Regions from separate parts of the Actinomadura sp. 3N407 genome, predicted to be linked through region 1. Evidence: riboswitches for the same ligand, from Rfam matches in the RefSeq annotation. Region 1 holds a riboswitch; each other region holds the start of a gene.
What was found. A riboswitch is a leader RNA that binds a small molecule or an ion and turns the genes downstream of it on or off. The one in region 1 is predicted to bind cobalamin.

Region 1 (4,273 bases):
CAGCGGCTCCAGCGCCTCCACCAGTTCCTTGGACGCCGCCAGCGCCTCGGATATCGAAGGCGGGTTCTCCGCACGCTCCTGCAGGGCCCTCAGGCGTTCCTCGTCCTGCACGGCACTCCCCTTGACGGAGTAATGAAGCCCATCCCGCCTTGCGATCGCGTCCCCTCTGGGGCCGAGCCGATCACATACTCGGGACGGATAAACCGATGTTATCCAGGCACGAAAACACGCATTGTCAACGCGGAGAAACCCTGGGTGCCATCCGACCGGTGCCACCTCCGATGACGTTGCGGCGGACGGCGGCCGCGGTCTGGCCGAACCCGGCCTTGAGTGCGCGACCGCGGTGCGAGATGACACGGCTTGACCTGGGGCCCATCGGCGTGACCCTGGATGTGCGCGAAGACGGCGGGCACCTCGACGACGCGGTCACGCTGGAGAAGCTCGGCTACTCGGCGATCTGGATCGCCGGCGGCCAGCTGGCGACTCTGGACCCGCTCAGGGACGTCGTCCGGGCGACCGAGACGATCCCGTCGGCAGCGCGATCATTCCCGCCTCGGGGCTACCCGCAGAACCTGCGCCGGATGGGCCCGTCCAGATGGACTGTCAGGCTTCCTCGGGGTCGCGGCCAACGGCGTGGCGGCCGCCGTCCACGGGGAGGACGGCGCCGTTGACGAAGCTCGCCTCGTCCGAGAGCAGGTAGGCGACGGCGGCGGCCACCTCGTCCGGGCGGCCTACTCTGCCGACCGGGTGGAGCAGGCGCATCTCGTTCTCGATGCGTGCGGCCTCGGCGGGGTCTTGGCGGCCGAGGAGGTTCTCGTAGCGTTCCGTCGTGATCGAGCCGAGCGCGACGGCGTTCGTCCGGATGCCGTGCGGGCCGTGGTCGACGGCCAGGGCGCGGGTGAGGGCCTCCGTCGCCGCCTTCGCCGTCGCGTACGGCAGGGAGCCGCGCACCGGGCGCTGCGCCTGGTGAGACGAGACGTTCACGATGGCGCCGCCCGTCCCCGCGTCCAGGAAGCGGCGGACGGCGGTCACGCAGCCGACCACGGCGGGGTTGAAGTTCAGCGCGATCAGGTTGAGAAGTTCGGTCGCGGACGGGTTCTCCACGTCGCGGAAGACGGCGGCGTTGTTGACCCAGCCCGTGAGCGTCCCCGCCTCTTGTGCCAGGTCGGCGGCCCGGTCCACAGTGCTCTGGTCGGCGGCGTTGCCCACGGCCGAAGTCACGTCCGGCCGGTCCTGCGTCCATTCGAGCGCCGCCGGGTCGAGTTCGATGACGACGACCTTGCCGCCGCCGGACAGCAGGCGTTCGACGATGGCGCGGCCGACGCCTCGCCCACCGCCTGTCACAACGTAGGACTTGTTCACGGCTCCCCTTCCCTCCGTGCGGCTCACCGATCCTTCCGTGTCGCCGCGCCTTTGTGTCAGTCTGTCAGCGTGATCATGGTGCGGCGGGTGTGGCTGATCCGGCACGGGCAGAGCGAGTCGAACGCCGGGTTGCCGACGAACGGGCCGGGGGCCTCCCCGCTGACCGCGTGTGGACGGGAGCAGGCGGCCAGTATGGCCGCGGCGTTCACCGAGCCGCCCGCCCTCATGGTCAGCTCGCCGTTCGTCCGTGCCCGTCAGACCGCTCAGCCGACCCGCGAGCGGTTCCCCGAGGTGCCGTACGAGGAGTGGCCCGTCCAGGAATTCACCTTTCTGGGCGAGTTGCATGCACTGCAGACCACGGGGATGCAGCGGCGGCCCTTCGCCGAGGATTACTGGGAACGCGTCGACCCCGATTACGTCAACGGTGGTGAAGGCGAGTCCTTCCGTGCGCTCATCACGCGGGCCCGCGCTTTCCTGGACCGCCTCGCCGACCGTCCCGAGGACGGCCTGATCGCGGTGTTCTCGCACGGCATCTTCATGAAGGCCGTGATGTGGTCGCTGCTCACCGGGGTCACCGATCCCGACGCGGCGGCGATGCGCGGCTTCCGCCGGTTCAGTGGCGCGTGCGACGTCCCCAACTGCACCGTCGTCGAGCTTTGGCGTCCGAGCGGGCAGCACGGGTTCCGCGTCGTCGGCGGCGGCACGACGCATCTCGCGAATGCGTCCACCGCCCAAGCCACTTCACCCGCGCACCTGGACTAGGTGTCCTGACCCGCGTGGGTAGACTCGGGTTCGCGGACGGTTCATCCGGGCCTGTGAGGGTTCGGGTGTCGTAAGAGGGAACCCGGTGCGAATCCGGGACTGCCCCGCAGCGGTGAGCGGGAACGACCGCCGTCATCACGCACTGGGTCACGCGGCCTGGGAAGCGACGGCCAGTAGGACGCCTCGGAAAGAGGCGGTGCCCGTGAGTCCGAAGACCTGCCTCCGCCCGCGCGCCGGCCGGCGCGCGGTGGTCTGCGGCCTCGCGGGAAGGTCTGCGGCGCGGTTCCGCGAGACCGTGCGCATGTCCTCCCCCGGGTCGCCCGTGGCACAGCGAGGGAAGCCGCCATGAACACGACGATCCTCGGATATCCCCGTATCGGGGCGCGCCGGGAGCTGAAGTTCGCCACCGAGGACTACTGGGCGGGACGCGCCGACGCCGACGCGCTCGCGAAGACCGGTGCCGAACTGCGCGCGACGGTCTGGAACGAGCTGCGCGACGCCGGCCTGGACGCCGTCCCGTCGAACACGTTCTCGTTCTACGACCAGGTCCTCGACACGAGTGTGCTGGTCGACGCCATCCCGGACCGGTACCGGCATCTGACCGGGTTCGACCGGTACTTCGCGATGGCGCGCGGCGTCCAGGACGTTCCGCCGCTTGAGATGACCAAGTGGTTCGACACGAACTACCACTACATCGTCCCGGAGCTGGGGCCCGACACCAGGTTCCGGCTGGCGGAGGGTGCCGGGGCCAAGCCGCTGGCCGAGTACCGGGAGGCCAAGGCGCTCGGCGTCGAGACGCGGCCGGTCCTCGTCGGGCCGCTCACCTACCTGCTGCTGGCCAAGCCCGCGGCGGGCGCGCCGGAGGGGTTCCGGCCGCTCGACCTGCTCGACGGGCTCGTCGACGTGTACGCCGAGGTGCTGGAGCGGCTGGCCGGGGCGGGGGCGGAGTGGGTGCAGCTGGACGAGCCCGCCCTGGTCGCGGACCGGAGCGAGGCGGAGATCGACGCGCTGGCGCGGGCGTACGCGCGGCTGGGGCGGCTGACCGGCAGGCCGCGCCTGATGGTCGCCACCTACTTCGGGACGATCGGGGCGGATGCGCTGCGCACCCTGGCCCGCAGCCGCGTCGAGGCGATCGGCCTGGACTTCGCCGCCGGGCCCGGGAACGTCGACGTCCTCGCCTCGGTCGGCGGGCTGCCGCGCAAGACGCTCGTGGCGGGCGTGGTGGACGGCCGCAACGTGTGGCGCGCCGACGAACGGCGGGCCAGGGCCACCTGCGCGTCGCTGCTCGGGCTCGTCGACCAGGTGGTGGTGGGCACGTCCTGCTCGCTGCTGCACGTCCCGATCGACCTGGACGCCGAGACGTCGCTGGACCCGGCCGTCCGGGGACGGCTCGCGTTCGCCCGGCAGAAGGTCGCCGAGGTCGTCGCGCTCGGCCGGGCTCTGCACGAGGACGTCCCGGCCCCGGCCGGCGCGGCGGCACCGGCCGCGGGAGTCGACCGGGCCGTCCGCGAACGGCTCGGGTCGATCGGCGACACGCGCCGCGGTGACCGCGCCGCCCGGTTCGCCGCCCAGCGGGACGCGCTGGGCCTGCCGGAACTGGCCACGACGACGATCGGCTCCTTCCCGCAGACCCCCGAGATCCGCCGGGCCCGCGCCGACCGCCGCGCCGGGCGCATCACCGGCGACGCCTACGAGCGGGCGATGAAGGACGAGATCGCCCGCGTCATCGCGCTCCAGGAGGACCTCGGGCTGGACGTCCTCGTGCACGGCGAACCCGAGCGCAACGACATGGTGCAGTACTTCGCCGAGCAGCTCGACGGGTACGCGGCGACCGAGCACGGGTGGGTGCAGTCGTACGGGTCCCGGTACGTCCGGCCGCCGATCCTGCACAGCGACGTCGCGCGTCCCCGGCCGATGACGGTGGAGTGGGCGACGTACGCGCAGTCGCTGACGAGCCGGCCGGTCAAGGGGATGCTGACCGGTCCGGTCACCATGCTCGCCTGGTCGTTCGTCCGGGACGACCAGCCGCTCGCCGACACCGCCCGGCAGGTCGCGCTCGCCCTCCGCGACGAGATCGCCGACCTGGAGGCGGCGGGCATCCGGATCATCCAGGTCGACGAGCCCGCGCTGCGTGAACTGCTGCCGCTGC
Region 2 (4,273 bases), on a different contig from region 1:
GCTTCGACTTCTCCACCTTCACCTTCCAGCCGGGGACCGGACGGACCGACACCGACGACAGAGGGTGCTCGGTCGGCAGGTGCACGACGACCTTCGTGGTGGACGCGTTGTCGCGCTCGTTCGGCACCCGGAACGCCACCTTGGCGTACGAGCCCTGCTCGGCGGTCTTCGGGTTGGCGGTGACGTGCGCGGACGCGGCCGTGGCCAGGCCCGCGACGGATATGGCGGCGAGGGACGCGATGGCCCCGACCCTGCGGGCATGCGGAACGACGGACATGACGGAACTCCGTTCGAGTCGTACGAGGAAGATCCGGAAACGCCGGGATCGGCGTCCGGTGACGTACGGCGCTCGCCTCAGATGCGGGCGAGCGCCCTCGAACGCGGCGGGGGACCCCGCCGGACGACCTGGTGCCGCAGCACACGGCCGATGGCCATGACGGCGGCCGCCGCCGGTACCGCGGGGGTACGCCGCGGAGGCGCCGCCGGTTCAACGGTCAGGAGGGCGACCAGGAGCCGGATCGGACGGTCCGCCGCGGCGGCGATCCGCCGGGCCAGCGACCACGCGGCCCGCTCGCCGCGTCTCAGCCACCACGCGGCGGCCAGTGCGGCCACGGTGTGCGCGAGCGTCATCGTCGTGCCGCCCGTGCCGTGCGCGGCCGACAGCATGACGTCCGGACCGGCCGGCATCGCCGCGTGCATGACCGCCGAGTGGTCGTAGACCGGCTCGGCGGCGGCCGTGAACAGGGCGTGCAGCGCGAACTGACCGCCGAGGAGGCCGCCGAGGATCGTCGCCAGCGAGCGTTCGTGGCCCGCCAGCATGAGCGTCACGCCCAGCACGGCGCAGAAGCCCGTCAGCGCCGCCCAGGCCGGGATCGTCGTCCCCGACGCCAGGACGTGCCCGGTGATCGCAAGCGCGACGCACACGGTGGCGAACACCACCGCGCGTGCGGTCCGGAACACCGGTTGCTGGGCATGCGGGGACATGGCACGACCATGGTCCCACCCGGGGTGCCGTGCTCGCAGCCGACCCCGTAATCCACTACGACACGCCCAATATCTTGGGGTTGCACAAAGATCCTCGACTACATGTAGGGTTCAATCCCGTGCTGGTTCGCCCCCGCCGTTTCGCGGCGGGGGCGACGCGAGAGGGAACCCGGTGCGATTCCGGGACTGCCCCGCAGCGGTGAGCGGGAACGACTGCCGTCATGAAGCACTGGGCCACGCGGCCTGGGAAGCGACGGCCAGTAGGACGCCTCGGAGAGAGAGGCGGCGCCCGCGAGTCCGAAGACCTGCCCGCACGGCGTCCGGGAAGCGTCCCGGACCAACACGTCCAGGCCTCGCGGGTGGGCCGGGGACGGAGCGCGGCGCGCCCTGGTGGGCGGCGGCTCGCGCCCCGTTCGCATGCCTCCGCGAGGCGGCTTGCGAGGGGAGAAGCACGTGACACAGGACCTGGCCGCGCCGCCGGTGCCGGCGCCGCCCGCCGAGATCGCCGCCGAAGCCGAGATCGCCGCCGAGGTCGAGGCGGCCTGCGACGGGGTACCGGGCGCCGAGGCGGGACGGGTGCTGGCCGCCGTCCGGGCCGCCGGCGGGATGGACGCGGCGGCGCTGCGGGACCTCGCGATCGGCGAGGCCGGCGCGCTGGTGCCCGCCGAACCCGGCTACTCCAGGGTCGCCGCGCGGCTGCTCGGCACCCGGATCCGGGACGAGGCGGCGGCCGCCGGTGTCCGGACGTTCGCCGAATCGGTCGCCGCCGCGCACCGGGAGGGTCTCCTGGCCGACGCCCCCGCCGCGTTCGCCGCCGCCAACGCCCCGGCGCTCAACGCCCTCGTCGACGAGTCGGCCGACGACCGCTTCGAGTACTTCGGGCTCCGCACCCTCTACGACCGGTACCTGCTGAGGCATCCGCGGACACGGCTCGTCCTCGAACGCCCCCAGCACTTCCTCCTGCGGGTCGCGTGCGGCCTCGCCGACACGGTGGACGACGCCGCCGAGCTGTACGGCCTGCTCAGCACGCTGTCGTACCTGCCCGGCTCGCCGACGCTGTTCAACTCCGCCGCCCGCCGCCCCCAGCTGTCGTCCTGCTTCCTGCTCGACTCGCCGCGCGACGAGCTGGAGTCGATCTACGAGCGGTACGGGCAGGTCGCGCGGCTCAGCAAGTACGCGGGCGGCATCGGGATCTCCTGGACGAAGGTCCGGTCGCGGGGCTCGCTGATCCGCGGCACCAACGGGCACTCCAACGGGATCGTCCCGTGGCTGCGCACGCTCGACTCGTCCGTCGCGGCCGTCAACCAGGGCGGGCGCCGCAAGGGTGCGGCGTGCGTGTACCTGGAGCCGTGGCACGCCGACGTCGAGGAGTTCCTGGAGCTGCGCGACAACACCGGCGAGGACGCGCGCCGCGCCCACAACCTCAACCTGGCCAACTGGATCCCGGACGAGTTCATGCGCCGCGTCGAGGACGACGCGACATGGTCGCTGTTCGACCCGAAGGAGGTCCCCGAGCTGGCCGACCTGTGGGGCGACGCGTTCGACGAGGCGTACCGGGCGGCCGAGAAGGAAGGGCGGTACGTCCGGCAGGTCCCGGCCCGCAAGCTGTACGGGCGCATGATGCGGACGCTCGCCGAGACGGGCAACGGCTGGATGACGTTCAAGGACGCCGCCAACCGCGCCTGCAACCAGACCGCCGAACCGGGCCAGACCGTCCACCTCTCCAACCTGTGCACGGAGATCCTTGAGGTGACGAGCGACGGTGAGGCGGCCGTGTGCAACCTCGGGTCGGTGAACCTGGCCGCGCACGTCGGCCCGTCCGGGATGGACTGGGAGCGGCTCCGCGCCACCGTCCGCACCGCCGTGCGGTTCCTGGACCGCACCATCGACCGCGGCTTCTACCCGACGCCCGAGGCGGAGGCCGCGAACAACAAATGGCGGCCGGTCGGCCTCGGCGTGATGGGCTTGGCCGACGTGTTCTTCACGCTCCGCCTGCCGTTCGACTCGCCGGAGGCCCGCGAGCTGTCCACGCGCATCTCCGAAGAGATCGCGCTGGCCGCCTACTACGCGTCCGCCGACCTGGCCGCCGCGCACGGACCGCTGCCCGCCTACGACCGGACGCGCACGGCCCGCGGTCAGCTCCACCTGGACCACTTCCCGGACGCGGCGCCGGCCCGTCCCGCCGAATGGGAGCGGCTGCGGGCGCGCGTCGCCGAGGTCGGGCTCCGCAACTCGCTGCTGATCGCGATCGCGCCGACCGCCACGATCGCGTCGATCGCGGGCTGCTACGAGTGCATCGAGCCGCAGGTGTCCAACCTGTTCAAGCGCGAGACGCTGTCCGGGGAGTTCCTGCAGATCAACGGATACCTGGTGGACGACCTGAAGTCGCTCGGGCTCTGGACGCCGCCGGTCCGCGAGGCGATCAAGAAGGCGAACGGCTCCGTCCAGGGCATCGCCGACCTCCCCGACGAGATGCGGACCCTCTACCGGACGGCCTGGGAACTGCCGCAGAAGGCGCTGATCGACCTCGCCGCCGCCCGCACCCCGTACATCGACCAGTCCCACTCGCTGAACCTGTTCATGGAGACGCCGACGATCGGCAAGCTCTCCTCGATGTACGCCTACGCGTGGCGGCGCGGCCTCAAGACCACCTACTACCTGCGCTCCCGCCCGGCCACCCGGATCGCGCAGACGACGGTCGCCCAGAGCACGGTCGCCCAGAAGACCGTCGCCCAGGAGACGGCCGCCGCCTGCTCCCTGGAGAACCCCGAGACCTGTGAGGCATGCCAGTGATGCTGCTCGATCCCGGCATGGACCTGACCCTGCGGCCCATGCGCTACCCCGACTTCTACGAGCGCTACCGCGCCGCGATCCGCAACACGTGGACGGTCGAGGAGGTCGACCTCGCGTCCGACCTCGTGGACCTCGCCCGTCTCACGCCCGCCGAGGTGCACCTCGTCAACCGCCTGGTGGCGTTCTTCGCCACCGGCGACTCGATCGTGGCGAACAACCTGGTGCTCAACCTCTACAAGCACGTGAACGCCCCGGAGGCCAGGCTCTACCTGTCGCGGCAGCTGTTCGAGGAGGCCGTCCACGTCCAGTTCTATCTGACCCTCCTGGACACCTACCTGCCCGATCAGGACGAGCGCGCCAAGGCGTTCGCGGCGATCGAGCACATCCCGTCGATCCGCTCCAAGGCGGAGTTCTGTTTCCGCTGGATCGACTCGCTCGGCTCCCTGGACGAACTCCGCACCGCCGCCGACCGCCGGACGTTCCTGCTGAACCTCAT
Region 3 (4,273 bases), on a different contig from region 1:
GCGCCGCGCAGCCGCTCGGTCAGCTCGTCGCCGGGCAGTGTGCCGGGCAGCACCGTGAGGGTCTCCTCCCCTTCCACCAGCGGGCGTCCCGCCGCGGCGGACGCCGCGCTCAGCGACGTGACGCCGGGGACCACCTCGGTCGGGTAGTGCGGTGCGAGCCGTTTGTGCAGGTGCATGTACGAGCCGTAGAAGAGCGGGTCGCCCTCGCTCAGCACGACGACGGTCCGCCCCGCGTCCAGGTGTTCGGCGAGCCGGGCGGCGCAGTCGGCGTAGAACTCCTCCAGCGCGCCCCGGTAGCCGCCCGGGTGACCGGTCGTCTCGGTGGTCACCGGGTACAGCAGCGGCTCCTCGATCTGGCCGCCGCGCAGGTGGGGCGCGGCGATGGAACGGGCGATGCTGCGGCCGTGGCGGGCGGAGTGGTAGGCGACCACGTCCGCCGAGCCGATCAGCCGTGCCGCCTTCACCGTGACCAGTTCGGGGTCGCCGGGCCCGACGCCCACGCCGTACAGCCGTCCGGTCATCACTCCGCCTCACTGGCGATGGCGTTGACCGCCGCCGCCGTCATCGCGCTGCCGCCGCGCCGCCCGCGCACCGTCAGGTGGGCGAGGCCGCTCGCGGTGAGAGCGTCCTTGGACTCGGCCGCGCCGATGAACCCGACCGGGATCCCGAAGACCGCCGCCGGACGTCCCCCGCCGTCGTCGACCAGTTCGAGCAGCCGGAACAGCGCGGTCGGCGCGTTGCCGACCGCCACCACGGCCCCGTCCAGCCGGTCGCGCCACAGGTCCACGGCCGCCGCGCTCCGCGTGGTGCCGAGCCGCGCCGCCAGCTCCGGCACGCCCGGCTCGCCCAGCGTGCACACGACGTCGTTGCCGGCCGGCAGCCGCGCCCGCGTGATCCCGGACGCGACCATCCGCGCGTCGCACAGGATCGGCGCACCGCCCAGCAGCGCCGCCCGAGCCCGCTCCACGACCTCCGGCGACCACGCCAGGTCGTCCACCAGGTCGGTCATCCCGCAGGCGTGGATCATACGGACGGCGGCCCGCGCCACATCGTCGGGCAGGCCCGACAGGTCGGCCTCCGCGCGGATGGTCGCGAACGACCGCCGGTAGATCTCGGCGCCGTCCCGGACATAGTCGATCACTGCTGTCCTTCCCGTGGTGCCGCCATCATCAGGACGACCGGGCCGCGGGGCGTCCCGCAGCGTCGTTCGCATCCCGCCCAGTGGACGGGCGTGTCGGGGGCGCGGTCCAGGCCGGCGACCCAGCGGCTGGCCTCGCCCTTGACGTCGCCGCGCGACTTCGCGCAGCCGGGGCTTCCCGTGCAGGCCGTCACGCCGACCCAGGGCGACGCGGCGTCGTTCGCGAAGCCCGCCGCCGCGAGCCTCGCCGCGGTCGCCCGCGCCTCGTCCGGGTCCAGGTCGCGTAGCACGACGCTCCGCCACGGCGTCACCCGGACCTCGCCGGCCGCCTCGGCGAGCGCTTCGACCTGCCGTCCGGACAACCGCCCGAGTGGCGGCACGACCTCCAGCGCGACCATCCCGTCCCGTTGCTCGATGACCCCGGCAGACGGGGCCACGGGGGCCGGACGTGCCAGGTCGTCTCGTGGTGTCCCCCCAAGCCGTCCGGCGACGAGCCGCACCCCGTCCGGCACTTCCGCCAGCCGCCAGGCGTCGCCCCGGACGTCGAGGAACGCCTCCGCCGCCGCGAGCATCGTCCCGGCCGGATCGTCGTCGGACGCGAGGTCGAGCCGTGTCCCGGCCAGCCGGAAACCGGTGGGGCCGAACGTGACGTCGGCGTCCAGCGCGGTGACGTCGCCGGTGCCGTCGTCGAACCCGAACAGGAACCGGCCCGGCAGCCCGGCCAGCCGGGGGATGCCGCAGAGCGCCCGGTCGAGCGCCGTGACCAGCGGGTCCGTCGCGAGGGCGCCGTGCGGCCCGCGCCCGCCCAGCGGGGACGCGACGATGTTGCGCACCCGCTCATGGGACGGCGAGGGCAGCAGCCCGGCGTCCGCCAGCCGTGCCGCGAGACGTACGGGGTCGTGGACGCCGCGTAGCTGGAGGTTGCCGCGGGAGGTCAGCTCGATCACATCGCGGCCTAGGTCGCGGGCGGCGGCTCCGAGCATGCCGAGGCGCGCGGCGGACACCGCTCCGCCCGGTGTGCGGACCCGCGCCAGCGGGCCGTCGGCGGCGTCGTGGGTCTGCAGCGCTCCGGGGCAGGCGTCGGCGCGCGGCCGTCCCGCCCGGTTGACATTCGGCACGAGGAGGATGTTAACCACAGTTTGCAGACGGCCCGCGCTGCCGTACTGTTCTCACCAGGCGATGGCAATGGGAGGAAGCCGGTGTGAATCCGGCGCGGTCCCGCCACTGTGACCGGGGAGCGAACCCCGCTTCAGGCCACTGTCCGCACACGTTGATGGCGGACGGGAAGGCCGGGGCGAGCACTGATCCGGGAGCCAGGACACTCCTGCCGTCGCAACACCCGCGACCGGGGCGAGGACCCCAGGGGGAGGACCCATCGTGTCCGCTGACACGTCCGGGCAGGAACGGGCCGTCCTGCTGCTGTCGACGTCCGACACCGACCTGCTGAGCGCCCGCGCCTCCGGCGCCGCCTACCGGCTCGGCAACCCCGCGCGGCTGGCCGTGGACGACCTGCCGGCGCTGGTCGACGGCACCGACCTCGTCATCGTCCGGCTGCTCGGCGGGCGCCGCGCGTGGGAGGACGGCCTCGACGCGCTGCTCGCGGGTCCCCGCCCGGTCGTCGTCGTCGGAGGTGAGCAGGCCCCCGACGCCGAACTGATGGAGCTGTCGAGCGTCACCGGCGGCGTGTGCGCCGACGCGCACGCCTACCTCGCGCACGGCGGGCCCGGCAACCTGGCCGAACTGCACGCCTTCCTGTCGGACACGGTGCTGCTGACCGGCCGCGGGTTCGCGCCGCCGGCCCCGACCCCGACGTGGGGACGGCCAGAGCGCGACTTCCGCGCCGTGGAGGGGCCCGTCGTCGGTGTGCTCTACTACCGCGCCCACCACATGGCCGGGAACACCGCGTTCGTCGAGGCGCTGTGCGCCGCGATCGTGGACGCGGGCGGACGGCCCCTCCCCGTGTTCTGCTCGTCGCTGCGCACGGCGGAGCCCGCGCTGCTCGACACGCTCCGCGAAGCCGACGCGCTGGTGGTGACCGTCCTCGCGGCGGGCGGGTCGCGGCCCGCGACGGCCGGGGCCGGCGGCGACGACGAGGCGTGGGACGTCGGCGCCCTCGCCGAGCTGGACGTCCCGATCCTGCAGGGCCTCTGCCTCACCACAGCACGCGCGGACTGGAAGGCGAGCGACGACGGGCTCTCGCCGCTGGACGCCGCCTCGCAGGTCGCGATCCCCGAGTTCGACGGGCGGATCATCACCGTCCCGTTCTCGTTCAAGGAGACCGGCGAGGACGGCCTCACCGTCTACGCCGCCGACCCGGAGCGGGCCGCGCGGGTCGCGGGGATCGCCGTCCGGCACGGCCGCCTGCGGCACACGCCGCCCTCCGGCCGCCGCCTCGCGGTGATGCTGTCGGCGTATCCGACGAAGCACTCCCGGGTCGGCAACGCCGTCGGCCTGGACACCCCGGCGAGCACCGTCCGGCTGCTGTCCCGGCTCGCGGAGGCCGGATACGACCTGGGGGAGAGCTTCCCCGGCGTCGCGGGGCAGGACGGTGACGCGCTGATCCACGCGCTGATCGCGGCGGGCGGGCAGGACGAGGACTGGCTCACCGAGGAGCAGCTCGCGGGCAACCCCGTCCGCATCTCCGCCGCGTCCTACGAGCGCTGGTACCGGACGCTTCCCGACGACCTGCGCGAAGAGATGGAGCGGCACTGGGGCCCGCCGCCCGGTGAACTGTTCGTCCAGGACGGCGACATCGTGCTCGCCGCCCTCCGCGCCGGCAACGTCGTCGTCATGGTGCAGCCGCCGCGCGGCTTCGGCCAGAACCCGATCGCGATCTACCACGACCCCGACCTGCCGCCCAGCCACCACTACCTGGCCGCCTACCGGTGGCTTTCGGACGAGTTCGGCGCGCACGCGATCGTGCACGTCGGCAAGCACGGCAACCTGGAGTGGCTGCCCGGCAAAGCGGCGGGAATGTCGGCGTCGTGCGGCACCGACGCGGCCCTCGGCGACGTGCCGCTGATCTACCCGTTCCTCGTCAACGACCCCGGCGAGGGCACCCAGGCCAAGCGCCGCGCGCACGCCGTCCTCGTGGACCACATGGTCCCGCCGATGGCGCGCGCGGAGACCTACGGC

Region 2: it holds a riboswitch for cobalamin, as region 1 does, so the genes downstream of both, ACTWPP_RS05205 (ribonucleoside-diphosphate reductase subunit alpha) here and metE (5-methyltetrahydropteroyltriglutamate--homocysteine S-methyltransferase) in region 1, are expected to answer to the same signal.
Region 3: it holds a riboswitch for cobalamin, as region 1 does, so the genes downstream of both, cobN (cobaltochelatase subunit CobN) here and metE (5-methyltetrahydropteroyltriglutamate--homocysteine S-methyltransferase) in region 1, are expected to answer to the same signal.

What each region holds. Positions count from the first base shown of each region.
Region 1 covers NZ_JBQQBP010000009.1:231,693-235,965, reverse strand. The annotation lists gene ACTWPP_RS23885 (hypothetical protein) at 1-111, opposite strand, end outside; gene ACTWPP_RS23880 (SDR family NAD(P)-dependent oxidoreductase) at 604-1,362, opposite strand; gene ACTWPP_RS23875 (histidine phosphatase family protein) at 1,438-2,124, shown strand; cobalamin riboswitch at 2,165-2,362, shown strand; gene metE (5-methyltetrahydropteroyltriglutamate--homocysteine S-methyltransferase) at 2,470-4,273, shown strand, end outside.
Region 2 covers NZ_JBQQBP010000002.1:237,929-242,201, reverse strand. The annotation lists gene ACTWPP_RS05215 (YcnI family copper-binding membrane protein) at 1-277, opposite strand, end outside; gene ACTWPP_RS05210 (hypothetical protein) at 355-984, opposite strand; cobalamin riboswitch at 1,091-1,311, shown strand; gene ACTWPP_RS05205 (ribonucleoside-diphosphate reductase subunit alpha) at 1,438-3,777, shown strand; gene ACTWPP_RS05200 (ribonucleotide-diphosphate reductase subunit beta) at 3,768-4,273, shown strand, end outside.
Region 3 covers NZ_JBQQBP010000019.1:13,732-18,004, forward strand. The annotation lists gene cobJ (precorrin-3B C(17)-methyltransferase) at 1-521, opposite strand, end outside; gene ACTWPP_RS35770 (precorrin-8X methylmutase) at 521-1,141, opposite strand; gene ACTWPP_RS35775 (precorrin-3B synthase) at 1,138-2,256, opposite strand; cobalamin riboswitch at 2,268-2,484, shown strand; gene cobN (cobaltochelatase subunit CobN) at 2,516-4,273, shown strand, end outside.